3 regions of the Streptomyces sp. NPDC051064 genome follow, and region 3 is predicted to be linked to each of the others. Evidence: riboswitches for the same ligand, from Rfam matches in the RefSeq annotation. Region 3 holds a riboswitch; each other region holds the start of a gene.

The links. A riboswitch is a leader RNA that binds a small molecule or an ion and turns the genes downstream of it on or off. The one in region 3 is predicted to bind cyclic di-AMP.
Region 1: another riboswitch for cyclic di-AMP. It lies ahead of ACIBCU_RS18115 (M23 family metallopeptidase); the one in region 3 lies ahead of ACIBCU_RS31935 (transglycosylase family protein).
Region 2: another riboswitch for cyclic di-AMP. It lies ahead of ACIBCU_RS20760 (M23 family metallopeptidase); the one in region 3 lies ahead of ACIBCU_RS31935 (transglycosylase family protein).

What each region holds. Positions count from the first base shown of each region.
Region 1 is NZ_JBITFK010000004.1:671,025-680,346, reverse strand. Features, by position in the region: gene ACIBCU_RS18125 (PrsW family intramembrane metalloprotease) at 1-356, shown strand, start outside; gene ACIBCU_RS18120 (aldo/keto reductase) at 353-1,297, opposite strand; gene ACIBCU_RS18115 (M23 family metallopeptidase) at 1,521-2,561, opposite strand; cyclic di-AMP (ydaO/yuaA leader) riboswitch at 2,573-2,725, opposite strand; gene ACIBCU_RS18110 (PP2C family protein-serine/threonine phosphatase) at 2,959-4,116, opposite strand; gene ACIBCU_RS18105 (MerR family transcriptional regulator) at 4,251-4,997, opposite strand; tRNA gene ACIBCU_RS18100 (tRNA-Met) at 5,113-5,186, opposite strand; gene ACIBCU_RS18095 (FAD-binding oxidoreductase) at 5,659-7,044, shown strand; gene ACIBCU_RS18090 (hypothetical protein) at 7,255-7,413, shown strand; gene ACIBCU_RS18085 (hypothetical protein) at 7,499-7,720, shown strand; gene ACIBCU_RS18080 (ABC transporter substrate-binding protein) at 7,745-9,085, opposite strand.
Region 2 is NZ_JBITFK010000005.1:555,821-565,142, forward strand. Features, by position in the region: gene ACIBCU_RS20730 (thymidine kinase) at 1-256, opposite strand, end outside; gene ACIBCU_RS20735 (nucleotide pyrophosphatase/phosphodiesterase family protein) at 313-1,500, opposite strand; gene ACIBCU_RS20740 (DUF5998 family protein) at 1,500-2,096, opposite strand; gene ACIBCU_RS20745 (GNAT family N-acetyltransferase) at 2,158-5,043, opposite strand; gene ACIBCU_RS20750 (HPr family phosphocarrier protein) at 5,209-5,490, shown strand; gene ACIBCU_RS20755 (GntR family transcriptional regulator) at 5,663-6,361, opposite strand; gene ACIBCU_RS20760 (M23 family metallopeptidase) at 6,584-7,375, opposite strand; cyclic di-AMP (ydaO/yuaA leader) riboswitch at 7,388-7,556, opposite strand; gene ACIBCU_RS20765 (pitrilysin family protein) at 7,748-9,130, opposite strand; gene ACIBCU_RS20770 (M16 family metallopeptidase) at 9,157-9,322, opposite strand, start outside.
Region 3 is NZ_JBITFK010000010.1:250,098-259,419, reverse strand. Features, by position in the region: gene ACIBCU_RS31945 (septum formation initiator family protein) at 1-432, opposite strand, end outside; gene eno (phosphopyruvate hydratase) at 527-1,813, opposite strand; gene ACIBCU_RS31935 (transglycosylase family protein) at 2,145-2,837, opposite strand; cyclic di-AMP (ydaO/yuaA leader) riboswitch at 2,838-3,009, opposite strand; gene ACIBCU_RS31930 (transglycosylase family protein) at 3,300-4,277, opposite strand; gene ACIBCU_RS31925 (cytochrome P450) at 4,383-5,678, opposite strand; gene ACIBCU_RS31920 (nucleoside triphosphate pyrophosphohydrolase) at 5,675-6,670, opposite strand; gene ACIBCU_RS31915 (SurA N-terminal domain-containing protein) at 6,700-7,356, opposite strand; gene ACIBCU_RS31910 (serine/threonine-protein kinase) at 7,527-9,083, opposite strand; gene ACIBCU_RS31905 (hypothetical protein) at 9,080-9,322, opposite strand, start outside.

The sequences.
Region 1 (9,322 bases), on a different contig from region 3:
ACCGCGCCCGGGGCAGGGCCGCGGCCCGCGCCGTCGCGGAGTACGAGTCGTTCGCCACGTCCCTGGCCATGCTGCGCCGGAGGGCACGCCATGACGGCGCCGGCCCGGACTTCGCCCTCCGCGAGCAGGAGTTGCTGCACCATCTGTGGCACCGCCGGGAGATCGCGGCGCCGGCTCTGACGTACGCGGCCCACGCGACGGGGCGGCTACGCACTTTCCGCCCGCCGGCCCCGCCGCCGTTCCCCCGTCAGTTCCCGTACAGCGGCCCGCCGCAGCACCTCCCCGCACCGCACCGGCACTACGGCGGCCACAACCCGTACCTGGAGGACGGCGGGCGCCCCGACGGTCCGTCCTAGGCGGATGCTTCGGTCAGCTCCGCCAGCTCCTGGTCGGTCAGCCGGAGTTCCGCCACCGCCACCAGCGCCGGCAGCTGCTCGACCGTACGCGCGGAGGCGATGGGCGCGGTCACGGTCGGCTGCGAGGCCAGCCAGGCGAGGGCCACGGTGGCGATCTCGGCACCGTGCTCCTGGGCGATCCTGTCGAGCGCCGTGAGCACCTTGCGCCCGCGCTCGGTCTCCAGGTGCTTGGCCGCACCCTCGGCCCGCGCGCTCTCGACCGAGGCGCCCACCCGGTACTTGCCGGTGAGGAAGCCCGAGGCGAGCGCGAAGTACGGGACGGCGGCGAGACCGGAAGCGGCCGCCGTGTCCTGGAGCGCGCCCTCGTAGGTGTCGCGCGAGACGAGGTTGTAGTGCGGCTGCAGCGCGACGTACCGGGCGAGGCCCTCGCGCTCGGAGAAGTCCAGGGAGGCCTGGAGCCGCTCGGGGCTGATGTTGGAGGCGGCGATCTCCCGGACCGTGCCGGCCTTCACCAGCTGGTCGAGCGCGGTGATGATCTCCTCGACGGGGACGCTCTCGTCGTCAAAGTGCGTGTAGTAGAGGTCGATGTGATCGGTGCCGAGCCGGCGCAGGGAGGCCTCGGCCCCCGCCTTGATCGTGGTGGGCGAGAGGCCCTTGTACGCGGGATGTGCGCCGACCTTCGTGGCGATGACGACATCGTCGCGGCGGGAGCGGGCCGCCAGCCACTTGCCGATGAGAGTCTCCGACTCACCGCCCTCGTTGCCCGGGACCCAGGCGGAGTAGGAGTCGGCCGTGTCGATGAAGTTGCCTCCGGCCGCCACGTACGCGTCGAGAACGGCGAAGGTGCGGTCCTCGTCGGCCGTCCAGCCGAAGACGTTGCCGCCGAGGGCGAGGGGGAAGACCTGAAGGCTCGAGGAACCGAGCGGGCGCAGAGAAGTCATACCCGGCGACAACGATCCGACTGAGGCCACTATTCCGTTTACGGCCCCGGACAGACCGGCGGCCCTGACGTCGGGGGGTCGTACGTCAGGGCCGCCGGGGTTCCGGTACGCCGCGTGCGGCGTCAGCGTCCGAACGGGATCAGTCAGCGTCCGCCCAGGATCAGGCGGTGCCCGAACGCAATCAGCCGGTGCCCGAACGGAATCAGTCAGCGTCCGAGCGGGATCAGACCGAGAGACCCTTGCTGCCCAGCCAGCCCATCGGGTCGATGCCGGTGCCGTCCGGGGTGTGCACCTCCAGGTGGAGGTGCGGTCCGGTCACGTTGCCGGTGGCGCCGACGCGGCCGATGGTCTCGCCGGTGGTGACCTTCTGTCCGGCGGTGACGTCCATCGAGGACTGGTGGCAGTACCAGATCTCCGTGCCGTCATCGAGCTCCAGGACCGTGCGGTAGCCGTACGAGCCGGACCAGCCGGCCGACTTCACGGTGCCGCTGTGCACGGCCTTGACCGGCGTGCCGGTCGGAGCCGCGAAGTCCAGGCCGGTGTGGTGACCGGACGACCACATCGAACCGGACTGCCCGTAGGTCGAGGTGATGGTGTACGAGGAGGTCGGAATGGCGTAGCTGGCGGCGAGCTTGGCGAGGCGCTCGGCCTCGGCCTTCTTCTTCGCCGCCTCTTCGGCCGCCTTCTTCTTCGCGGCGGCCTTGGCCTCCGCCTCGCTCTGCTGCTTCGCCGCCTCGGCCGCGGCCGCCTCGGCCGCCGCCTGCTCCTCCGCGGCCTTGGCCTCGGCCTCGGCTCCGGCCTGCTGCTGCTCGGCCTGCTGGAGGATGCGCGCGCGGAGCGCCTCGCCCGCGTCGGTGGTGCCCTGCTCGGCCTCGGCGGCGGTGATGCCCGCGCTGGTCAGCGGGGAGGACGCGGCGACGGTCTCGTGGTCCGAGTCGGAGTCGCCGGACATGAAGGCGCCCACGCCGGGAAGGGACTTGGCGTCAGGGAGATTGTCCGCGATGGAATCGGGAAGAGAGATGGAGACCGGCGGCTTGCTCTGCGCGGTGGCCATGCCACCCGCTCCGACGGCCGCGATGACGCCGACGCCGAGGACGGTGGAGCTACGGGCGAGACCGCGCTGCTTGGCTACGCGGTGCCGGCCGCGTACGGGACGGATGGACTCCTCGGTGGGGTTCCATTCATCCCAAGTCCTGTCCTCATCACCGAAGCTTCCGGTCCTGAAGGATGACGGGGCCTCGGGGGCAGGCTGATTGGACGCCACGTGGGCGCACTCCTTTCCTTCCTTCTCGCCTACCGGGTTAGCTGACGGGTTCGGAGCAGGAAGGTCTCCTACGGACCCCTTCGTCCCTCGCGAGACACAGGTGTCCGATTCACCCCATGTAGGTGGTTCCCCGGTTCCCTTGCGGAATTCGGCGCTGCGCACGGTGCCGTCTCTTGCGACGGCAGGTACAACCGCGCTGCGTTATCGAACGTTAATAGACACCCGGGTCCGATTCCAAGCTGTTCCCAGGGATCAGTCATGACTCCGGCCTGGACTTTCAGGGGTCAAACGGGCGCAAACGGGCGAGTTGAGCACCCCTCATCCAGCCAGCAGTTTCTGACGGTGCGTCAAATGTTATGCGGAGCGAGGTCCTTCGACTACCGACGGTCGCGACCGGTCATCCACGGTCCCGCCCCACGATCTTCACCGTCGTCCGACGCTCCTGCTGACCCCGAGCCGGACGGCCGACCGCGAGGAGCGCCAGGTCGTCCGTCGACCGGCCGCCGGTGTGCAGCCGTACGTCGTCGGTGAGCGCGGAGAGCAGTTCCTCGGGCCCCGGGAAGAGCCGGCCGCGCAGCCGGGCCGCCGGGTCGTAGAAGACGCCCTTCGCGTCCCGCGCCTCGGAGAGCCCGTCCGTGAACGCCAGGAACATCGACCCGGCCGGCAGTGTCCACTCGTCCGACCGGTCCGGCCACGCGTCCAGCCCCATCCCGAGCGGCAGCGCGGGAGCCGTCGGCGCCAGCACGTCGAGCGCCCCGTCCGCGTGCAGGATGAGCGGCTCGGGGTGCCCGCGGTTGACGACCCGCAGGACATCCGACCCGGACGGAATCTCCGCGACGACCGCGGTGACGAACCCCTCCATCGAGTCGAGCCCGCCCCGTCGCGAGGCCTCACGGGCCAGCGCCCGCTCCAGCCGCTGGACGACCCCCTCCAGCGACCTCTCCTGCTCGGCGGCCTCCCGGAACGCACCGATCACGACGGCCACCGCGGCCACGGCGTCCAGCCCCTTGCCCCGTACGTCCCCGAGGACCAGGCGCACCCCGTACGGCGTGTCCGCGACCGCGAACAGGTCGCCGCCGACGAACTCGTCCGCCTGGGCCGCCTCGTACCGCGCCGCGACCTGCAGTCCGCCGATCCGCTCCTCGGGCGTCGGGAGCACCGCGCGCATCGCGGTCTCCGCGATGACCCGTGCCGAGGCCAGCTGTTCGTTCCTGCGGCGCACGACGCGGTTGATGACGAGGGAGAGCGCGGCGACCGTGACCAGGGTGAGCAGATCGGTGACCGGCACGACCCTGCCGAGCGCGCCGTCCGAGATCCGGATGGCGAGCACCACGAGGATCGCGGCCGCCCCGACACGGACGGTGCTGGCCAGCGAGAAGAACGGTGCGGCGATCAGTGGCGCCGCGGCGAAGAGCGGAACAGCGGAGACCACGGCCGGGGTCGCGAGGTCGAGGACGACGCCGGCACCGATCATCAGAGCCGGCAGCGCGCGCACGAAAATCCGGGAACGGGAGTTCCCAGGTGAGCTCCCCCGCCGTCCGTCCCGCTTCCCCACCTGTGCGCTCCTGCCCGCTCCACCCACGGGTGCGGACGGTACCGCGCCCCACCCGGGCCGTCCGGAGCCGCGCCGAACGGCGACTCGTCATCGGCCAAAGGGAGGAGCGCCCCGCAGCGCCCGCCCGCCGGTGGTCAGCCGGGGAGCCGGTGCTGCGCGTAGACCGTCAGTGCGTCCCGTACGAAGACGGCGGTTCCGTCCCCGTGGCGATCGTAGTTCCTCCCGAAGCGGGGATCGGCGACGTACATCTCCCCGATGCCTGTGACATACGCACGCGTGACTTCCATGGTCGCCGACAGCCACTCGCAGTGCCGGCGCGCGATGTCCTGCACCTCGTCGCTGCCGGCCTCCAGGCCGGCCGCCCTGGCCTCCCCGTAGTCCCGGGCGATGGCATCGTGCGCGCCCCGGAATCGCGCGCGCCCGTCCTCGCTCAGCCCGCGCCACCGCCGGCCGCTCCGCTCGTACGCCTCCTTGCCCCAGCGCTCGGTGACCTCCTGCTCGTACACCGTGTGGTCGAAGCCGTCGAACACTTCCTCGGCCATGAGTTCCTCCCCTTCCTCGGTCCTGCGGAGAGTGGTCCGCACCGAGGCGATCTGCCGCCCGATGCGCTCGCGCTCCTGCTCCAGCAGGCGCAGATGGGCCCGGAGCGCCGCCGAGGTGTCCCGCTGTCCTTCCAGCACGTCCTTGATCGCGGGCAGCGGGAGCCCCAGCTCCCGCAGGAGCAGGATGCGCTGGAGCCGGACCAGGGCCTCCTGGTCGTAATAGCGGTAGCCGTTGGCGCCCGTGCGGCTCGGCACGAGGAGACCGATGTCGCCGTAGTGCCGGAGAGTCCGGCTCGTGGTGCTGGCGCGCCGGGCGATTTCCTGGATGGACCACTCCATGCCGGAAACGCTAGATCTTTACGCAGCGTCAAGGTCAAGCCCCGCACCGGACGGGCGGGTGACGGCACATGACAGAGGCCCGGATCCTCGAAAGGATCCGGGCCTCTGTCTTCAGTAGCGGGGACAGGATTTGAACCTGCGACCTCTGGGTTATGAGCCCAGCGAGCTACCGAGCTGCTCCACCCCGCGCCGTTGTGATTGCAACTCTACGCCATCCGGGACGGTGCTCCGACCACTTATGGCCGCACCTGCCCCGCACCCCCCGCGACAGGGGGCCCCTCACCCCCGGCCCCATACGTCAACACAGCGTGCGGACTGTGCAGTTGCCAGGCGCAGTGACGTGCTCAAGGGTGTTGCCGCACCCCCCGATCTTGCGTTTTTCCTGTCTGGAGGGCTACCGAAGTCCCACACCGCACAGACCCGCCCCGGCCTCCCCCGGCACACCGCCGCAGGGCTGAGCCCGCGCCGTGCCCGGGCCGGCACCGGGGCACGGCTCCGCGATTGCACGGCGTCCGGAGCGGCGGGACGCTGGGAGGGCAAGCCTTTCGGTGTTCGGTCCCGTCTGCGCGGCATCCCAGGTGCCGGCGTCGGCCCAGCTGCCTCACCCGATGCGGGGGTGTGCCAGGGGAGGCCGGGCGCATGCATGCGCTAGGAGACGACCATGGACGGCACCCTGCTCGAAACGATGAGGACAGCTCTGCGCGGCCCGGTCATCGGCCCGGACGACCAGGAGTACGGGCAGGCCCGCACGGTCTACAACGCCATGATCGACAAGAGGCCGGCGGCCGTGGTCCGGTGCCGCGACACGGCGGATGTCATGGCTGCCGTCGACTTCGTCCGCGACAACGGCCTGGACGTCGCGGTCCGGGGCGGCGGGCACAGCGGTCCCGGCCTCGGCCTCAGGGACGACGCCGTGACGCTCGACCTCTCGCCCATGCACGGCGTACGGGTCGACCCGGCCACCCAGACCGCACAGGCGGACGGCGGCGCGACACTGGGCGACCTCGACCACGTCACCCATGCCTTCGGCCTCGCCACCCCGGCGGGGATCATGTCCACCACCGGCGTCGGCGGGCTCACCCTCGGCGGCGGTCACGGCTATCTCACCCGGAAGTACGGCCTCTCGGTGGACAACCTGGTCTCCGCGGACGTGGTCCTGGCCGACGGCAGCTTCGTCGCCACCAACCCGAGCGAGCACCCCGACCTGTTCTGGGCGCTGCGTGGCGGCGGCGGCAACTTCGGCGTCGTCACGTCGTTCGACTTCGAGCTGCACCCCGTCGACACGGTGGGCGTCGGCATCACCGTATGGCCCCTGGAGCTCTTCCAGGACGTCATGCGCTGGTACCGCGACTTCCTGCCGCAGGCACCGGACGACCTGTACGGCTTCTTCGCCTCACTGAGCGTCCCGCCGGGGCCGCCCTTCCCCGAGGAGATACACGGACAGAAGATGTGCGGGGTCGTCTGGTCCTCGACGGCCGACCCGGACTCCCTGGGCGAGACCCTCGCCGTGGTGAACGAACCGGGGCCGCCCGCCTTCCACTTCACCGCGCCGATGCCCTATCCGGCGCTGCAGTCGATGTTCGACGCGCTGATGCCGTCCGGCCTCCAGTGGTACTGGCGCGGTGACTTCTTCGACGGCATCACGGACGACGCCGTCGACGTGCACACCGCCTTCGCCGAGAAACTCCCCACCGGCCTGTCGACCATGCACCTGTACCCGGTCGACGGAGCCGCCGGCCGAGTCGGCCCCGACGACACCGCTTGGGCCTACCGTGACGCGCTCTGGTCGGGCGTCATCGCCGGCATCGATCCCGACCCGGCCAACGCAGCGGCGCTGCGGGAGTGGGCCGTAGGCTACTGGGAGGCGCTGCACCCGCACTCCATGGGCGGCGGCTACGTGAACTTCCTCGGCGCGGGCGAGTCCCAGGACCGGGTCCGGGCCACCTACCGAGGCCACCACGACCGGCTCGCGGAGATCAAGCGGTCCTACGACCCGCACAACCTCTTCCACGCAAACCAGAACATCGAGCCCGCACCGCCACACTGACCGTCACGCCGGGCTCGCAATACCGGGGGAAAGCCGTGCTGGGAGGGTTACAGTCTGCATGCACCGCACGATGATCCGGACGCCCCCGGAGCGGCGCGGCACCGGTAGCGGCACCTCGTCGCCCTACCGGTCAGGACCGGTCCGGCATGCAGCGCAGCAGCGATTCGGTCACGGGGCTCTCACCGCACACCTACGTACAGGACACCTGAGATGACCGACATGCCTGCCCGCACGACCCAGCGCCACCCCGACGCGGCCTCCGCGGCCACGACCGCCGACAAGGGCGCCTCGTCGCCGCTGCCCACTCCGCAGTACGCGGGCCTGTTCATCGAGCCCGACCTGCCCCCGGTCGCCGACGAGCCCGAATGACCGGGCTGCCGTGACCGGCCCCGCGAGTCCGTCCCCGAGCGGCCGGCCCGAGTGACCGGTACGGCCGCACGGTCGTTGGGAGACCATGCGCATCCGTATCGGCGTGGTCGTCCTCGCAGTGGTCCTGCTGATCGCCGCGTTCATCTCGAACATCCCGACAGAGGCCGAGACCGAGGCGGCCTGCCGGCGGGCCCTCGACAACACGTCGACGTGGACCTTCCGGCCGGACGTCTGCCTGGACGTGTCCGCGGAGACCTACCGGACGTTCCTCCTGATGTACCAGTTGCGGGAGGAAGGCCTGGACTGAGAGGGAGGGCGGGCCTCCGGCCCGTCAGCCCTGCTGTTCCTTCCACTCCGCCTGGGCCTCGTCGAGGGCCTCGGCGAACGTGTCCAGGAAGTCCTTGGCACTCGTCTTGCCGAGCAGCACCTTCTGGAAGCCCGATTCGCTGTCGGCCTTGGACAGGGTGTTCCAGTCCGGCAGGTAGTAGGGCAGCTGGACGATCTTGGTGTCGCCCGAGAACAGCGCCTCGGCACCGAGCTTGGTGGTCTCGGCCTTGTCGAGCCAGGGGTCCTCGGCGGCCTCCTTGTTGGCCGGGATCAGGCCCGCGGACTCGCTGAACTTGGAGTTCGAGGCGTGGGACGCCGCGAACTCGATGAACTTCCATGCCGCCGCCTTGTTCTCGGACGACTTGAGCAGACCCAGGCCGGAGACCGGGTTGGAGACCATCACCCGGGTGCCGTCGGCCAGTTCGGGCTGCGGGATACCGCGGAACTTGTCGGTGCCGAGCGAGCTCACGTGGTCCTGGTAGGACCCCAGGTTGTGATTGAGCATGGCGATGCTGCCGGAGTCGAACTGGGCGACCATCTTGGTGAAGTCGTTGTTGAGGTCGGCCTCCGGGGTGGCCTTCTTGTACAGGCCCGCGTACTTCTCCAGTGCCGCCACGTTCTTCGGGTCGTTGACCGTCGTCCTCGTGCCGGAGGCGTCCCAGAAGGAGTCGATGCCCGACTGCCCGTACATCGCGTCCAGCGCCTGCGCGATCGAGCCCGGGCCGCCGCGGATGGTGTAGCCGAACCGGTTCTTCTGCCGGTCCGTCAGCTTCGCGGCGGACTTGTAGAAGTCGTCCCAGGTGTCCGGCTCGCCCAGCCCGGCCTTCTTGAACAGGTCCGTACGGTAATAGAGGACGCCGTTGGTGGCGGAGATCGGCACCGTGTACATCTCGTCCCGGCCGGCGGCGCTCCGCACGTTCTCGACCATCGCCTCGTTGAGCTTGCCCTTGAGGGAGCTCGCCTCGACCCGGTCGTCCAGCGGTTCCAGCGCGTCCTGCGCGGTGATCCCGGCGACCATCGCGGCGCCCACGCCCCCGACGTCCGGCAGACCGCCGCCCTGGATGGCGGTGTCGTACTTGGACTGGGCCTCGGTGGACGCGATCCCCACGTACTGCACGTCGATGTCCGGGTTCGCCTTCTCGAAGTCGGCGATGATCTCCTTCCAGATCGCCGTACGGACGCCCCCGTTCTCGTCCCAGAACACGATCTTCCCGGTGCCCGAGCCCTCCGCGCCCTTCGCGCCGGTGATCCCGCTGCCGTCGTCACCGCAGGCGGTGGCGGTGAGGGCCAGGGCGGAGACCAGGGATATCGCGGCGGCGAGACGGCTGTTGCGGGGTTTGATCATGGTCGGCTCTCTTCTCTGAGTGCTCACCTGCGGGGCGCTCGGCACCATGCCGCCGCAACGTGTAGCCGTGGGGGAGGACGCTCGGCTCTCATATCGCGTCTCATATATGACATACGAAGACAACGCGAAGAACGTAAAGTCGGCCCGCTCCCAGGGTCAATGCCCGTGCAGCAGAAAGTTCCTGGACCCCGCACGCCGACCAGAGGCACCCCGGGCCGGCCGCGTCGGCGCGACGCC
Region 2 (9,322 bases), on a different contig from region 3:
CCACGATCACATGGTCGACCTTGTCGCCCTTCGACATCCGGCTCACGAGATAGCCGTACAGATCCATGCCCGGGGAAGCCTCGACCGCCTCCGTCACCAGTCCGAGCCGCGACGACAGCTTCCCCTCCCCCGCCCGGTCGTCCCGGGTGAAGATCACTCCCCGCAGGCCGCGCGCCGACCTGTTGTGGCCGATCTGGAGAGCCAGGGTGCTCTTTCCGCAATCCATCGTCCCGGAGAAGAACACGAGCTCGGGCATGAGAGGGGGCGCGCCTTTCGGAGGAGTGTGCGGGTGCGGGGGAAGGAAGAGGTCGGCTACGAGCGTACTTCGAGGAGCGGAACCAGCTGTTCCACGGGGGTCAGCGAACCGTGCATCCCCACCATCGCGGACTCGTGGGGCTCCTTGACCGAGGCAGTGATCACCACGTCGTCGTGGGCGGCGGCCACCACGTCGCCGATCCTGCCGTGGACCCGCTCGTCGATCCGCGGGCCGAACCAGCCCGCCGCGACGGCCTCCTCACGGCTCGCCACCCAGAACTGCTCGCCGAGCACCTCGCGCCAGACGGTCAGCACGTCCGCCTCGGCCCCGGGCACCGCGTACACATGACGGGCCCGGCCCTCGCCGCCCAGCAGGGCGACTCCGGCGCTCAGCTCCCAGTCCTCGTCGAAGTCGATCCGGGAGTGCTCGTCGAACGGGATGTCGATCATGCCGTGGTCGGCGGTGATGTACAGCGCCGAGCGGGGCGGAAGCTGCTCGGCGAGGCGCCGGGAGAGTCCGTCGACGTACATCAGCTGGCCGCGCCAGGCGTCGGAGTCGACGCCGAAGCGGTGCCCTTGGCCGTCGACCTCGCTGTAGTACGTGTAGACGAGGGACCTGTCGCCTGCGGCGAGCCGCTCCGCCGCGAGGTCCATCCGGTCCTCGCCGGTGAGCCGGCCGAGGAAGGAACCACCGCTGAGCGCGACCTTGGTCAGGGGCGTCTGCTCGAAGCCGGGGGCGGAGACCTGAGCCGTGCGCACTCCGGCGGCGTCGGCGAGCTTGAAGACGGTGGGGTGCGGCTGCCAGGCCTTGAGGTCGGTCCACGGCTTCCAGCGGAGCTGGTTCATGAGCGCGCCCGTCGCCGGGTTGCGGACCGTGTAGCCGGGCAGGCCGTGCTCACCCGGGGGCAGGCCCGTACCGACGGAGGCGAGCGAGGTCGCCGTGGTGGACGGGAAGCCCGATGTGACCGGCCGGCCGGTGCCACCGCGGGAGGTGGGGAGCAGCGAGTGCAGGAAGGGGGCCTCGTCCGGGTGGGCCTTGATCTGCTCCCAGCCGAGTCCGTCGATCAGGAAGACGCAGTTACGGTCGGCGGGGGTGAGCTCCGGGATCGTCGCCTCGAAGCCGGGCACGCCCTGTCCCGCGACCAGCGTCGGCAGCAGGTCCGCGAGCGAGCCGGTTCCGTATTCGGGTACGGGCGCGCTCTCGGGGGCGAGCAGGACGGGGTCCTGCCATGCGGGCTGGACCATCAGCGCGGGGCCGCCGCGGTCGCGGCCGTGGCCTCGGAGAGGGACTGGGCGAAGGCGAGGGTCTGGCGCACGGTGTCCGGGCCGTCCCCGGCCTCGCTGACACGGAGGCTCAGGTCGTCGGCGGTGGAGCTGCCGGTGTAACCGTGGTCGGCCTCGCAGTTGGGGTCGCCGCAGGCCGCGGGCTCCAGGTCGATGCGGGAGACGGCGCCCCATCCGATGGTCAGGACGACCTCGCGGGGCAGCGTGCCGGGCACGTACTTCTCGGGGTTGGCGACGACGCGGCTGACCACGACGGACGAGATCCGGTCGAGCTTGACCGACTCGGTGGACGTCGTGGCGTACGGCGTCGGGGAGCTGGTGTCGGCGGCCTGCTCGTCGGTGTGGCTCACGATGAAGCGCGTGTCCGTCAGGACGAGGACCGTGACATGGCGCCGGACCTCGTTGGAGTCGAAGGTGGTCTCCTGGTGCACCAGGTACGAAGCGACCGGCTCCCCGCCGACGGCGGCCTCCACCGCCTCGGCCACGAGGGCCGGGTAGTAGCCGCTGCGCTCGATCGCCGCGCGCAGCCCCTGGGTCGTCGTACCGGTCTTTGCCATGGGAACCATCCTACGGGGGGCCGGTGACTGCCGGGGACGCTGTGCGGGGGTCCGTGGGCGTTCAGTAGCTGGGGAGCCGGCGGGGGCCGAGGTCGCTGCGGGCGGGGGGCGGGGCGAGCCGGACGCTCGCTCCGAGCACCGTCAGGCCGTGCGTGGCGACGACGACGGGTTCCAGGGCGACCGAAACCACCTCGGGGTGGTCGTCGACCAGCCGGGACACCCGCAGCAGGAGCTCTTCGAGCGCCCCGGTGTCCGCCGGAGCGGACCCGCGCCAGCCGAACAGCACCGGAGCCGCCTTGATGGAGCGGATCAGCTCGGCCGCGTCGCGGTCGGTGGCGGGGACGAGACGGTGGGCCGTGTCGCCCAGGAGCTCGGAGGGCGCGCCGGCCAGGCCGAAGGAGAGGACCGCACCGGCGGCAGCGTCGATGGACGCCCTGACGACGGTGTCGACACCCCTGGGCGCCATGGCCTGGACGACGGGCCGGAGTTCGGCGGGCGTGCCCAGCAGATCGGTCAGTTCGTCGTACGCCCGGCGCAGCGCGTCCTCCCCGGCGAGATCGAGCCGGACACCACCGAGGTCGGCGCGGTGCCGGAGATGGGGGGCGGTGGTCTTGAGGGCCACCGGGTAGCCGATCTTCTCGGCGGCGGCGACGGCTGCCTCCCGATCGGGGGCGGGGAGCGCGGGCCGTACGGTGACGCCGTAGCGGGCGAGCAGCTCGCGGGCCTCGTCATGGGTCAGCGGACGGCCGCGCGGGCCGGGGCTCGGGCCGAGCAGCGTCTCGATCAGCGCGGCGGTCCCGTGCTCGTCGATGGTGTCGTCCAGGAATTCGGGCACCCTGCCGGGGGCGGCCGCCTGGCGCCGCCACTGGGCGTACTTCACCGCCTCGGCGAGCGCGCGGACTGCTCGCTCGGCGGCGGGGTAGGCGGGGATGCGCCCGGCGGCGCAGGAGCCGCCCGTACTCCTGTCGGGCGCGGTCGGCACCGGGGCGCCTGTCTCGTCCGCCGGGGGGGCGGGGGCGGGCGGGCTCGGGGCTGCCGCGGGGCCGGCCGGCCGCCGGGTCGCGCGCGGGGCGGCCGTGCTCGTGGCGGCGGCGAGGGCCTGCGCCAGGCCGCCCATCTCCACGTGCACCACGGCCACGGGCTTGGCGGGGCCGTGGGCCGCCGCCTCGCGCAGGGCGGCGGCCAGGACCTCGCCGTCACCGGTCTCCGCCTCGCCGTTCTCCCCCACCCAGGGGATCGCGGTCACGATCACGGCGTCGCACGTCCGGTCGGCGAGGGCCTCGGCCAGCGCGTCCCGGAAGTCCTGCGGGCTCGCGACCGTGGTGAGGTCGCGGGGCGGGCGCGGGCGGAGCCCTTCCGCCATGCAGGCGTCGTAGGCGAGGAGGCCGAGCGACTCCGAGTTGCCCAGGATCGCCACGCGGGGGCCGTCCGGCAGGGGCTGGCCGGCGAGGAGGAGACCGACGTCGACCATCTCCGTCACGGTGTCGACGCGGATCACGCCCGCCTGGCGCATCAGCGCGGAGACCGTCGCGTCGGGGATACGGCTGACGGGCACCGCGTGGCCCGGCGGATTGGATCCGCTGTGCCGGGCGCCCTTCACCACGACCACCGGCTTCACGGCGGCCGTCCGGCGGGCGAGCCGGGTGAACTTGCGCGGGTTGCCCAGTGATTCGAGGTACAGCAGGGCGACATCGGTGTCCTGGTCCTCGTACCAGTACTGAAGGAAGTCGTTGCCGGAGACATCGGCGCGGTTGCCCGCGGAGATGAAGGCCGACAGCCCGGCGCCCCTGCGGTGGAGACCGGACAGGACGGCGATGCCGATGGCGCCGGACTGGGTGAAGAGCCCGATGCGCCCGGCCTGGGGCGACTCGGGGTCGAGGGAGGCGTTGAGGCGGACCGTGCCGGACGTGTTGATGATGCCGAAGGCGTTCGGGCCGATGATCCGCATGCCGTAGGAGCGTGCCTGCCGGACCAGTTCCCGCTGCCGTTCCCGGCCTTCGGTGCCTCGCTCGGCGTAACCGGCGGAGAGGACGACGAGGCCCTGGACGCCGTTCTCGCCGCAGTCGGCCACGACCTCGGGCACCCGGTCGGCCGGAACGGCGACGACCGCGAGATCGACCCGCTCGCCGGTCTCGCCCACCGAGCGGTGCGCGGGCACCCCGTCGACCGTTCCCGTATCGGCGGCGAAGGAGGTGTTCACGGCGTACGTGCGCCCGGTGAAGCCCGAGCCCAGGAGGTTGCGCAGCACGGTCCGGCCCACACCGCCGGGCGCGCGGCCGACGCCGATGACCGCGACGGAGCCGGGGGCCAGCAGGCGCTGCACGGAGCGCGCCTCGGCCCGCTGCTCACGGGCGCGCTGGACGGCGAGGGACTCGGCCGTGGGCTCCAGATCGAGGGTGAGATGGACGGAGCCGTCCTCGAAGCTGCGCTGCTGGGTGAAGCCGGCGTCCCGGAACACCTTGATCATCTTGTTGTTGGCGGGCAGCACCTCTGCGGCGAAACGGCGGATCCCCCGCTCCCTGGCCACCGCCGCGATGTGTTCGAGGAGGGCGGACGCCACGCCGCGGCCCTGGTGGGCGTCCTGCACGAGGAAGGCGACCTCCGCCTCGTCGGCGGGGGCCGAGGCGGGCCTGCCCTGCTCGTTGATCCGGTCGAAGCGGACGGTGGCGATGAACTCGCCGCCGATCGTGACGGCCAGTCCCACCCGGTCGACGTAGTCGTGATGGGTGAAGCGGTGCACGTCACGGGCGGAGAGACGCGGATACGGGGCGAAGAAGCGGTAGTACTTCGATTCGTCGGACACCTGCTCGTAGAAGCTGACCAGCCGCTCGGCATCGTCCGTGGTGATGGGCCTGATCCGCGCGGTGCCACCGTCGCGGAGTACCACGTCCGCCTCCCAGTGGTCGGGGTACGCGTGATGCGGACTCTGCTCCGGAGTGGGCTCCATGGGCAAAGCCTACGGCTCGTGGCACCGGTAGCGGCGGGATCTCGACAGGGGCACGCTGGGGGTGCCGGCGGACGGCGGGCAGGCCGGTGACGGTGCCGGGCACGGCAGCGCGCACTGCATGAGAGACTGGTCTAGACAACCCATTGTTACGTGAAGGGCAGAACCATGGCTGAGCGCCGCGTCAACGTCGGTTGGGCCGAGGGCCTGCACGCCCGCCCCGCTTCCATCTTCGTCCGTGCCGCCACGGCCTCCGGCGTCCCCGTGACGATCTCCAAGGCCGACGGCAACCCGGTGAACGCCGCCTCCATGCTCGCGGTGCTCGGCCTGGGCGCCCAGGGCGGCGAGGAGATCGTGCTCGCATCCGAGGCGGACAACGCCGAGGCCGCCCTGGACCGTCTGGCCAAGCTGGTCGCCGAAGGGCTCGAGGAGCTCCCGGAGACCGTCTGATTCCGGCCACTTCGAACCGGATTTTTTTCTGCGAAAAGCCGCGGCACCCCCGACCGGGAGCCGCGGCTTTTCCGTTTCCCGAAGCGGAGCGGACAGAGCTCCGGAAAGAATGGATCAGGGCAGCAAAAAGAAAGCCCTCCGATAATTACTCTCTTTGTATACGGCGCAATTGTTAATGACGGACTCCCCCGATGTTTACGGGGTGTTGCGAAGTCCTCACCCGGGCCTGGCCGGGCGTGTGCCCCGGCGCGAGCCGCAGTCGGTGGGCCGCTGTCGCCCGCTCGGCGTGCTGGATGGCGAGCGCCCTGGCCCGCTCCGCGTCGCGGCGGGCGACGGCGTCGACAAGAGCGCCGTGCTCGGCCCAGGAGTCCGCGGGGCGGACCGGCTGCTCGACCGCGTACATCCAGGCGATCTTGTGCCGGAGCTGGGTGAGCAGAGCGATCAGCGCGGGGCTCCCCGAGGCCTGCGCCAGCGTCTCGTGGAACCAGCCCCCCAGGGAGCGCAGGTCCTCCCCCTCGCCCCGGCGCACCCGCTCCTGGCCCAGCCTGACCAGGCCGCGGAGCACCTTGAGATGCGCCTCGGTGCGGCGCTGCGCCGCGCGCGCGGCCCCGAGGGGCTCCAGGAGCATGCGTATCTCCAGGAGGTCGGCCGCCTCCTGCTCGGTGGGCTCGGCGACACAGGCACCCGCGTGCCGGCGGGTGACGACGAACCCTTCGGACTCCAGGGTGCGCAGCGCCTCGCGTACCGGGACGCGGGAGACGCCGTATCGACGCGCGAGCACCTCTTCGGTGAGGCGGCTGCCGCGTTCGAAGACACCGGAGACGATGTCGTCACGGATTGCCGTGCATACCGAATGCGCGGGAATGCGCATGTCCGAACCTCCGCCTTAATCCCCGCGAAACGCGGCCGATCGACGCCTGTTCTGTGACTCTATTGCAACCGGCCGGAATTTCCGATGGCGGGGTGGAATCCATGGATATCTTTTGGCCAGGGAGCACTTCCGCGGGGGCTATGGCACGCATCTGCCCCGGGGCACGGCGAAGGCCCCGGCGGGTGCCGGGGCCTTCGTCGGAGATCGCGGTGCTGCGTGGGGTCAGACCTGGACGCCGTGGGCGCGGAGGTAGGCGACGGGGTCCATGTCCGAGCCGTACTCGGGGGTCGTCCGGGCCTCGAAGTGCAGATGCGGCCCGGTGGAGTTGCCTGTCGAGCCGGAGAGGCCGATCTGCTCGCCGGAGCCGACGCTCTGGCCGACGGAGACGCCGATCGAGGAGAGGTGGCCGTACTGGGTGTACGTGCCGTCCTTCATCCTGAGCACGATGTTGTTGCCGTAGGCGCCACCCCAGCCGGCCTCGACGACCGTACCGGCGCCGACCGCGACGACCGAGGTGCCGGACGCGGCCTGGAAGTCCACGCCGGAGTGGGAGCCGGAGGACCAGAGCGCGCCACCGGACTTGTAGCCGGTGGTGACGTGGGAACCGGCGACCGGGAGGTGGAAGGCGTTGAGCCGGGCGCGCTCGGCGGCGCGGGCGGCGCGCGCCTTCTCCTCGCGGGCCTCCTTGGCGCGGGCCTCCGCCTTGCGCTTGGCCTCGGCCTTCGCCTTCGCCTTGGCCTTCGCTTCGGCCGCGGCCTTCGCGGCGACGTCGGCCTGGTGCTTCTGGGCCTTCGCCTGAGCCTCGATCTGGGCGGCGAGGGTGGTGTCGAGGGCGACCGTCTGGGTCAGGCCGGTGCTGCCCGCGGTGACCTCGGAGTCCGCGGCGAGGGCCGGGGAGGCCGTGGCACCGAGTACGCCGGTGGTGGCCAGGGCGGCGACGCCGGCGACCCTGGCACTCTTGCGCGTCAGGCGGCTCGGGGCACGGTGCTTCCCGGTGGCACGGATGAACGCCATGGAGGGGCTGGTCCTTTCCTTCCTTCTCGCCTACCGGGTTAGCTGACGGGTTCGGAGCAGGAAGGTCTCCTACGGGCCCCTGAGCCTCCGACGAGGTACAGGGATCCGATTCACCCCAGGGACTTCATGGGTCCCCGGCTCCCCAGGCTCGCGCCTGACGGGGACTCGGCGATGGCTGTCCGGCGCCGCGGGCGCGGCAATCGTCCGGCGGACAGCCGCGCCGACGCTAGATCGGGAGACTTTCCCCCGCCAAACGGAAAGGGCCTTTTGTCGCACATCCCACAGGACGAATTGCTACCTTCTCTGCAATACGGACAAATGACGGAACCCCGGCGGAAGTACAGCCGCCGGGGTCCGTCATGTCCGGTTCTTTCAGCCGCTGACGACCGACACCTCACCGATACCGAGCGCCTCCACGGGCTCCTTGATCTGAGCGGCGTCCCCGACCAGGACGGTGACCAGCCGGTCGACCGGGAACGCGTTGACCACGGCGGCGGTCGCCTCGACCGTGCCGGTGTCGGCCAGGCGTGCGTACAGCTTCGCCTGGTAGTCGTCCGGGAGGTGCTGCTCCACCTGGTCGGCCAGGGTGCCCGCGACGGACGCCGCCGTCTCGTACTTGAGCGGGGCGACGCCCACGAGGTTCTGCACGGCGGTCTCCCGCTCGGCGTCGGTGAGCCCCTCGGCCGCGAGGGTGCGCAGGACCTTCCAGAGGTCGTCCAGCGCGGGACCGGTGGACTCGGTGTCGACGGAGCCGCTGATGGCGAGCATCGCGGCACCCGCCGCCCCGGACGAGGAACCGGGCGCCGTCGAGCGCAGCACCTGTCCGAAGGCCCGGACGCCGTAGGTGTAGCCCTTCTCCTCACGCAGCACGCGGTCCAGCCGGGAGGTCAGAGTGCCTCCCAGGCAGTACGTGCCGAGGACCTGGGCGGGCCACACGCTGTCGTGCCGGTCCGCGCCGATCCGGCCGATCAGCAGCTGCGTCTGCACGGCTCCCGGACGGTCCACGATGACCACACGGCCGGTGTCGTCCGCGGTGATCGGAGGCACGGGCCGGGCCTGGCCGGCATTGCCCGACCAGTCACCGACGGTGTCGGAGAGCAGCGCGTCCAGGTCCACGTCGGTGAGGTCGCCGACGACGACCGCCGTCGCCGTGGACGGGCGCACATGGGCGTCGTAGAAGGCGCGTACGGCGGCGGCGTCGATGCGCCGGACCGTCTCCTCGGTGCCCTGGCGCGGGCGTGACATCCGTGCGGTGGCGGGGAAGAGCTCCTTGGAGAGCTGCTTGGCCGCGCGCCGGGCCGGGTTGGCCTGCTCGTGCGGGATCTCGTCGAGGCGGTTGCCCACCAGGCGCTCGATCTCGCTCTCCGCGAAGGCCGGGGCCCGCAGAGCCTCTGCGACCAGGCCGAGGGCCTTGGTCAGCCGGGAGACCGGTACCTCCAGGGAGACGCGGACACCCGGGTGGTCCGCGTGGGCGTCCAGCGTGGCGCCGCACCGCTCCAGTTCGGCGGCGAACTCCTCCGCGGAGTGCTTGTCCGTGCCCTCGGACAGCGCGCGCGCCATGATCGTGGCCACACCGTCCAGTCCCTCGGGCTCCGCGTCCAGCGGGGCGTCGAGGAAGATCTCCACGGCGACGACCTGCTGGCCGGGCCGGTGGCAGCGCAGCACGGTCAGCCCGTTGGGCAGGGCGCCGCGCTCGGGCGCGGGGAAGGCCCAGGGCCTGGCCTCGCCGGCGGTCGGCTGCGGGTGGTACTCCATCGCTACTCCAGTCACGGCGGCGTCGGTCACTTGTCGGCCCCCTCGGGCGCGTCGGTGCCCTCGGTCTCGTCGGCCGGTTCGACCGGCTCGTAGACCAGGACCGCACGGTTGTCGGGGCGCAGGTGCGCCCGGGCGGCTGCCTTGACCTCGTCGGCCGTCACTTCGAGCACACGGCCCACCGCGGTCAGGGCG
Region 3 (9,322 bases):
CGAGTGCCAGGGCCGCCCCGTCGCCCCCGGCTCCCCCCGGCGCACCTCGGCCGCGTCCGGGTCGACCACCGTATAACCGGTCTCGCCGGGCAGCACGTAGTGCAGGTGCTGGCGCGCGAGACGGCGGATGTACGCGTCGTCCTTGAGCCGCGCCTTCTCGTCACGCAGCTCCTCGGTCCGCTCGTGCGCCTCCCGCGAGAGCCTCTCCTGATCGGCGATCTGGTCGCGCTGGGAGATGTACTGCCGCATGGGATACGCGAGGGCGACCACCAGGGAGCAGACGATCAGCGCCAGGAACGCGGCCCGCCCGGTGAGCCGCGAACGGCGGGCCTGGCGGCGGTTCTGGGACCGGTAGACGCGGGCCGCCGTCTGCTCACCGAGCAGCCGCAGCCTGGTCGCGGTGGAGAACCGGTCGCGGTCCTTCCCGGCCATGTCTCACGCCTCCCCGTTACGCACGTCCGTCCCCGCACACGGTACGGGACCGGATGCGGGGACGGACGGAGGCTGGTGCTCCGGACTCGGGCTGTCAGCCCTCGAAGCGGAACCGCGGGAACGCCGAACGACCGGCGTACACGGCGGCGTCGTCGAGGATCTCCTCGATGCGCAGCAGCTGGTTGTACTTGGCGACGCGGTCCGAGCGGGCCGGGGCACCGGTCTTGATCTGGCCGCAGTTCACGGCGACGGCGAGGTCGGCGATGGTGACGTCCTCGGTCTCACCGGAGCGGTGGGACATCATGCACTTGAAGCCGTTGCGCTGGGCCAGCTCGACGGCGTCCAGGGTCTCGGTCAGCGAACCGATCTGGTTGACCTTGACGAGCAGGGCGTTGGCCGAGCCCTCCTCGATGCCACGGGCGAGGCGCTCGGGGTTGGTGACGAACAGGTCGTCGCCGACGATCTGCACCTTGGAGCCGAGCTTGTCGGTGATGACCTTCCAGCCCGCCCAGTCGTCCTCGTACAGCGGGTCCTCGATGGAGACCAGCGGGTACGCGGAGACGAGCTCCTCGTAGTACTCGGTCATCTCGGCCGCCGAACGGGACTTGCCCTCGAACTCGTAGACGCCGTCCTTGTAGAACTCGGACGCGGCGACGTCGAGCGCGAGCGCGATGTCGCGGCCCGGGACGTAACCGGCCTCCTTGACGGCCTCGAGGATGAGGTCGAGGGCGGCGCGGTTGGACTCGAGGTTGGGGGCGAAGCCGCCCTCGTCACCGAGACCGGTGGACAGGCCCTTGGTCTTCAGGACCTTCTTCAGGGTGTGGTAGATCTCCGCACCCCAGCGCAGGGCCTCGGAGAAGGACTCGGCGCCGATCGGCGCGATCATGAACTCCTGGATGTCCACGTTGGAGTCGGCGTGCGAGCCGCCGTTCAGGATGTTCATCATCGGAACGGGCAGCAGGTGCGCGTTCGGGCCGCCGAGGTAGCGGAACAGCGGGAGGTCGGAGGCCTCGGAGGCGGCGTGCGCCACGGCCAGCGAGACACCGAGGATGGCGTTGGCGCCGAGGGAGGCCTTGTTCTCGGTCGCGTCCAGGTCGAACATCGCCTGGTCGATGAGGCGCTGCTCGGTGGCGTCGTAACCGACGAGCTCCGGGCCGATCTGCTCGATCACGGCGAGGACGGCCTTCTCGACGCCCTTGCCCTGGTAGCGGTTGGGGTCACCGTCGCGAAGCTCAATGGCCTCGAACGCACCGGTGGAGGCGCCGGACGGAACAGCAGCACGTCCCGTGCTGCCGTCGTCGAGGCCAACCTCGACCTCGACGGTGGGGTTGCCCCGGGAGTCGAGGATTTCCCTGGCTACGACGACGTCGATGGACGGCACGAGGCATCTCCTTCTGGGATCTGACACTGGTTGTGCAGGGTCACTGTGGCCTTGCGCCACGAGCCTAACCGGCTCGGCGCGCTCCGTCGGCCGTCCGCCCGTCCCCTGGGACGAAAAAGGACCCAAGGGCCTGCATTCCGGGCAAAGCTCCAGAATTCTACTGACGAGTAACCACAACAGTTGAACACTCACCCTTACGGCGAGCCCGCGTCCACACCCCGTCGGAGGGTCCGGACGCGGCCCGGCCCGGCGCGCGGGGGGTCTGCGCGCCGGGCCGGGCTCCGGGGCAGGAGGAAGACCCCGGGGTACTACCGACTGCTTCGGGTTCCGACTACTTCAGGTGGAGCTGCTGACCCGGGAAGATCAGGTCGGCCTTGTCGACGATGTCGTCGTTCAGCTTGAACAGCTTCTGCCAGCCACCCTTGACCTTCTTCGCGTCGGCGATCTTGCTGAGGGTGTCGCCGGACTTCACCTTGTACTCGCCGTCACCCTTCTCGACCTTCTCACCGGTGGGGGTGGTGACGGTCTTCTCGGGAGCCGTGCGCTTCTCGCTGCGCGTGGTGGGCTGCTCGGCCTTGCGCTCCGGCGCGGCCTGCGGGGCCGTGTCGCCGTTCTTCGCGGAGCCGGTGTCGACACCCGGGTCCACACCGTCGTTCGTCAGACCGCCGGCGCCGGCGCAGGCCCAGGCGCCCGGGCCCTGAAGGTCGAGGAGCTTCTCGGCGGCGGCTATCTGCTGGTCCTTGGTGGCCAGGTCGGCGCGGGAGGCGTACTGGGTGCCGCCGGCGGCCGCCCAGCTGGACTGCGAGAACTGCAGGCCGCCGTAGTAGCCGTTGCCGGTGTTGATGGACCAGTTGCCACCCGACTCGCACTGGGCGACGGCGTCCCAGGTGTCGACGGAGGCGGCGGAGGCGCCGGTCGCGCCCATCAGCGGTACGGCGACTGCGGCACCGGCGACACCGGCCAGGGTCGCGACACGGACGGCCTTGGACGGGCGACGGTGCTTGCCCTTGCTGGAAAGCAGCATGGTTCTCCTCACCGACGCCTACGAGGTGAGCTGTCGGGTTCGGGCCTGTGAGTTGCCCGGTCGCCCTCACTTTCGGACGACTTCACCCCTAGCCGTGTCTCCGCCCGTCTTCCGACGGCCGGGTCCGGCGCTTACCTGGGTCCCCCGCTCCTGCCTACGGCGCTTTACGCGTCGGTTCCCTTCGGCCGACGGCAGGATTCGGCGTGACGGTCGAAGGTGCCCGCGGTGCGAGCGGCTCCGACCGTAAACACACGCAACCCCCACATTCAAAGATGGACATAACGACTAATCAGCCCGTAACGCCCCCACGTGGAGGGTCGTTTTCGCAGGTCGGAGCCAATATGGACGGAGCGGGCGGACCGGACGCACCAGTTGAAGCAAAGAGACCCATGTCTCACTTACGCATAAGCGGACATAGGCCTCTGAACTACCCCCTCTTTCGGGGTGTTTTCACGCTTTTGATCAGTTGGTGGCGGCCTCCGCCCGGCTGCCCTGCGCGTCCGCCCCGAGGTCCAGGGTCTGGCCGGGAAGGATCAGGTCCGGGTCGGAGCCCAGCTCGTCCTCGTTGGCCGCGTAGAGCGCGGTCCAGCCGCCGGGAAGCTCCTGCGCGTCGGCGATCGCCCAGAGGTTGTCGCCCTCGCGGACGGTGTACGTCCCCTCCGCGCCCTGACGCGCGTCGGATTCACCGCGCGAGGCGTGGCGGCCGGACTCGCGCCCGTCGTCCTGGCCGGTCCTGGCGGTCGCCTCAGGGGCCGGCGTGCCGCGGTGCTTGCCGCCCTCCTCCGTGCCGCCCTTCGGGGCGCCGGACGTCCCGGAGGCCTCGGGGGACGGAGTGGCGGACGGCGTCGTGCCGGCCTCGTCACCCTCGCCCGTCCTGCCGTCGGACGCGTCCCGGCCCGCCTCGCCCTTCGCGTCGGAGTCGTCCGAGGTGGCGGCGTCGTCCGAGCTGTCCGCCGGGTCGGTCGCGTCGGAGGAAGGCGTCCCGGACGGCGTCGCGGAATCCGAGGGCTCGGCCGAGGGCTCGGCGGACTCCTCGCCGCCCGGGTCGACGCCGGGCAGCCCCTCGTCCAGGGAGAGCCCGGAGATCACCGAGCAGCTGGCCCACGCCTGCGGTCCCTTGTCGTCCAGGATCTTCTCCGCGACCGCTATCTGCTGCGAGCGGCTGGCGAGGTCGGCGCGCGGCGCGTACGCCGTGCCACCGTAGGCCGACCAGGTGTCCTGCGAGAGCTGCAGGCCACCGTAGTAGCCGTTGTCGAGGTCGGCACTCCACATGCCACCGCTCTCGCACTCGGCGACCCGGTCCCAGGTCGACGCGTCGGCGGCCTGTGCGCCGCCCGCGCCGAGCAGCGGGATGGCAATGGCCGATCCGGTGACGCCTGCAGCGACGACGATGGCGGGTGCCTGACGAGGGCGACGGTGTCTGCCGGTCGCGGAGCCCATGGGATTGCCTTCCGTGTGACTGACGTGTGACGGGTGAGTCGAACGGTGAACCTAGCCGTACTCGAACGTGTGTCACAAGTCGATGCAGCGGAGATCACGTGAAAGTCACAGAGTTGACAGGCTGTCACTTTTTTCCACCCGATGTCCGGGACCGAACTCCACGGGAAGCGTGCGCAGTCCACGCATGATGAGCCCGCCGCGCCAGCGCAAATCGGCAGGTTCCGCGGCAAGCCGCAGGTCGGGAAGGCGCCTCAGCAGCGTCGCCAGCGCCACCTGGCCCTCCAGCCGGGCCAGCGGCGCACCCAGGCAGTAGTGGATGCCGTGCCCGTATCCGAGGTGCTGATTGTCACTGCGCGCGAGATCCAGGGTGTCCGCATCCTGGAACCGCTCCGGGTCCCGGTCGGCGGCGGCCAGCACCACGAGAACCGGGTCCCCCGCCGCGATGTCCTGCCCTCCCAGCGTCACGGGTTCGGTGGCGTAACGCCATGTCGCGAGCTCCACCGGGCCGTCGTAGCGCAGCAGCTCCTCGATGCCCGTGGCGAGCAGGTCCGTCTCCCCGGCGGCCAGCGAGCGTTCCAGGCGCTCGCGCTGGGACGGATTGCGCAGCAGCGCGTAGGTGCCGTTGCCGATGAGGTTCACGGTCGTCTCGAAACCGGCGAAAAGGAGGATGAATGCCATCGCCGCGGCCTCGTTCTCGCTGAGGTGCTCGCCGTGGTCGCTCGCCCGGATCAGCCCGGAGATCAGGTCGTCGCCGGGATTCTCCCTTTTGCGGTGGATGAGTTCGGCGAGATAGCCGCGCATCTTCTTGACCGACCTGGCCACCCCGCCGCGCGGTCCGCCGCCGTGCCGGATCATCATGCCCGCCCAGTCGCGGAAGTCGTCCTGGTCCTCCCGGGGCACGCCCAGCAGGTCGCAGATCGCGTAGATCGGCAGAGGGAACGCGAAGTCATGGATGAGGTCCGCCTTCCCCTCCTCGATGAAGGTGTCGATGAGGCGGTCCGTCAGCTCCTGCACGCGCGGCGCGAACTCCGCGACCCGGCGCGGAGTGAACGCCTTGGACACGAGCCGGCGCAGTCGGGTGTGGTCCGGGGGGTCGATGTTCAGCAGGTGCGTCATCAGCTCCGCCTTGCGCTCCCCCGGGATGCCCGTCTTCCCCTTGGCGTTGGCGGAGCCCGCGTGGTGGGCGGGGTTCTTGGAGAGCCGGGTGTCGGCGAGCGCCTGCCGGGCATCGGCGTAGCGGGTCACCAGCCAGGCCTCGACACCGCTGGGCAGCTTCGTGCGGTGCACGGGGCTGTGCTCGCGGAGCCAGGCGTAGGCGGGGTACGGGTCGGTGGCGAACTCCCAGGTGAAGAGTTCGGGGGCTGCGTCGGGCGTGGGAGCCGTCCCGGGGCTGTCGTTCACTCCTCGACGCCGTCCGGAGCGGCCCCGGGCCCCCCGAGGCCCTCCGCCGCCCGGATCGCGTCCCGGTAGGCGCGGGCGGCGGCCCGCAGGGCGGCCTCCGGGTCGGTGCCGTCCTGCTCGGCCTCCACGGCGAGAGCGAGCAGCCGGTAGCCGACCCCGTCGCCCTCGGGGAGCGCTGCGTCGAGGCTCGCGGCCCGGGCCCTGCTGCCGAGCTTGGCGGCCAGCGCCAGACCGGGCTGGCCGAGCGGCACCCCGTCGGTGACCGACTCGCGCTGCTTCTCGATCGCCTTCGTACGGAGCCAGTGCGCGTGGACGTCCTCCGGGGTCTCGGCGGTCTCGTCGCCGAACACATGCGGATGACGGTGGATCAGCTTCTCGACGATCGTGGCCGCGACATCGTCGATGCCGAACGGCTCCTCCTGGTCCTCCTGCGCGATCCGGGCGTGGAAGACGACCTGGAGCAGTACGTCGCCGAGCTCCTCGCGCAGCTCCTCGCGGTCGCCGTCCTCGATGGCCTCGACCAGTTCGTACGCCTCCTCGATGGCGTACTTCGCGAGTCCTTCGTGCGTCTTCTGCGAGGTCCACGGGCATTCGAGCCGGACCCGGTCCATGACCTGGACCAGGTCCAGGAGCCGCGCGCCCGGCAGGTCGTACGAACCGGGCAGCAGCTCCAGGTCCGGCATCTGCACCCGGCCCGAGCCGCCGAGCCGGGCCAGGCCGTCGGTGAGCGGCTGGTTCCCCTCGCCGCCCACCAGCACCACCACGGTCCGGCCGCCCGCGCAGTCGTCCACCAGGTCCTCGGCCGAGGGCGCGGTGTGTTCCACGGCCACCCCCGCCTCCCGCAGATAGGGCAGCTGCGGATGGCCGGACTCGGCGCACAGCACGCGGTCCGCCGCGTGCAGCGTCTGCCAGGCGGGCCAGGACAGCAGACCGGGGGCGACCCGGTGGCTGGCGGTGAGCAGGACGATACGGCCGGGGTCTTCAGCGTTCACACCCCGAACCTACCTCCGGTCGGGCGGGGTCAGGCGCCTGCCTCGGGCTCCTGCCCCTGGACCGGCGTGACCTGGGTGATCCACGGGGCCTTGTACGTGCTGAGCTGGACCTTCTTGTTGTCCCAGCTGCCGTAGCGCGGATTGACCTCGATGTGCAGCGCCTTCGACGCCTTGGTGAGGCTCTCGCCGACCGCCTGCACCCCGACGGGGTTCTGCAGGTCGGCGCCGAGCGCCTGGGCCAGCTTCTGGAGCTGGACCTCCTGGCGCAGACTCGCCTCGATCTGGCCGGGCGCCACCCAGCGCTGCTCCAGCATCAGCGTCTTCACGCCCTCGTCCCCGCCGGACTGCTCGGCGGCGGCGCTGCGGATCTGCTGGACCTCCTTGCGGCTGACGCTCACCCCGGCGTCCTTCGCGGCGCGGTCCAGGACCCGCCCGAAGATCAGGCCGGACAGCTTGACCCGGGTCAGCTGGCCCGACTTCGTCACCAGGTCCACGGACCGTTCGGAGTCCTGCTGCGCGGTGCGCACGTCGGCCGCCTGCGCCTGGACCGTGGCCACGTCGATCCGGTCGCCGCCGACCACGGCCGCAGCACCGGGATGGGCCTCACTGCCACAGGCGGTCAGGAGCGGCGCCGCGACGAGCGTTGCGGCGGTAAGGGCGAGCGCGGTGCGACGTCGGCGGTGCAAAGGAGCCTCCCGGGGAGAGTTTGTGCATCAGTGCACAAAGCCTTGCGGTGATCGATGTTAGGCAGTGGACGTGATTCGGGCCACTGCTTCGACCAACGATTTCCGGACCGGTCAGTGCGGGGTCACGGACGAAATCCCTTCGGGCCGGCCTGTTCCGGCCGTCCGCCGCCTCACACCGAGCCGCGTACATCCTGGTGGTGGGTCAGTTGCCGGCGGAGCTCCGTGGGGAGCGGGTGGTGCGGTCCGTAGGCCCGCTCGGTGTCGTACAGCAGGGTCTGCAACTGGGCGCGGCCCGCCGTGTGGTCGCCCATCCCGAGCAGGAGGTGGCCGATCCGGTGGCGGATGTCGAAGGCCCGGCCGGGGCCGGAGGACGTCACGTAGCCGTTCTCGTAGTAGGGGAGGACGGCGCGGTACTCGGCGAGCGCGGCGGCCGCCTCACCGAGCTGCTCCAGGCACTGCGCGGCGTCGTAACGGAACTGCAGGGTCTGGGAGTCGGCGGGGCCCGCCTCCGCCGCACGGTCGTCGGCGAGGCGGCGGAGCTCGGGGAGGGCGCGGCGGTACTGGCCGTCGTCCATCAGCGTCGCCGCGTACTGCTTGCGCAGGATCCGGACGACCGGTGAGTGTTCGCCGTGCTCCAGGGCGGCGGCCGGCAGGATCCCCCCGAGGATGTCGACTGCCTGGGTGATGCGGCCCTCCTCGAGCAGCCGTTTCACGTCGTCGACGGCCTGTGCCACATCGGGCCTGGCCGGCGGTGTCCGGGGCGGGGCGGGTGCCTGCCGGCCGGGGACGGGCACCGGCGCGGGGGCGGCCGCCCGGTCCGGCCAGGGGGCGTGCGGGCGGAGGAAGGGGCGGGTCGGGTCGAGGGGCCCGGCCGGTGTGCCGCCGGCGGGCAGCAGGGGCCGCAGGGACTCGTAGACCTCCTGGGCCGAGGCGGGGCGGTCCTGCGGGTCCTTGGAGAGCAGCCGCAGGACGAGTGCTTCGAGCGCCTCGGGGACCTCGGGCCGGATGTGCCTGACCGGGAGCGGGGGCTCGTAGAGGTGGCGGTGCAGGACGCCGAGTGCGGTGGAGCCCGCGAACGGCACGTCACCGCTGAGGAGTTCGTGCAGGAGCACACCGAGTGCGTAGAGGTCGGTGTACGGGCCGACGGCACCGCCCATCGCCTGCTCGGGGGCCATGTAGGCCGGCGAGCCGATCGGTGAGCCCGTGTGTGTCAGCCGGGTGGTGTCGGTGTCCATGACGGAGGCGATGCCCAGGTCGAGCACCGTGAGGGTGCCGTCGGGCTTCACCATCGCGTTACGGGGCTTGAGGTCCCGGTGGACGATCGGCACGGCGTGCACCGCGGAGAGCACCGCGCACAGCTGGGCGGCGATCGCCACGGCCCAGGGCCACGGGTAGGGGTCGTGCTCGGCGAGATGGTCGGCGAGGTCGGCGCCCTCGACGTACTGCATGACGAGGAAGAGGTCGTCGCCGTCGCTGCCCGCGTCGTGGACGGTGACCAGACCGGGGTGGTCGACCTGTGCGGTGACCCGGCACTCCCGGACGAACCTGCGGCGCAGATCGTCGGCGGCTTCGCTGCCGGTGGGGCCGGCCACCCGGTCGGGGCGCAGGAGCTTCACCGCGACCCTGCGGTCGAGGCGCTGGTCGTACGCCGTCCAGACCTGGCCCATGCCGCCTTGGCCGAGAATCGTCGCCAGCTGGTAACGACCGGCGATGACACGCCCGTTCACCGGCTGTCGCCCTCCTTGCGGAGGTAGTCGCTCAGCTCGTCGAGCTCGGCGCGCACCTGGTCGAGGCGCTGGGGGGCGGCGGGCCTCGGGGTGTCGGACGGCGCGGCGGGTGGCGGCGGCGTGGGGCTCTGCCGTGGGGCGGGCGGGTAGCCGTAGGCAGGAGAGGGCGGCGCCTGCCGCGGTCCGAATCCGGCGGACGAAAACGAGGACGCCCCCGGGTGCGGGGGGCCGTACGGAGC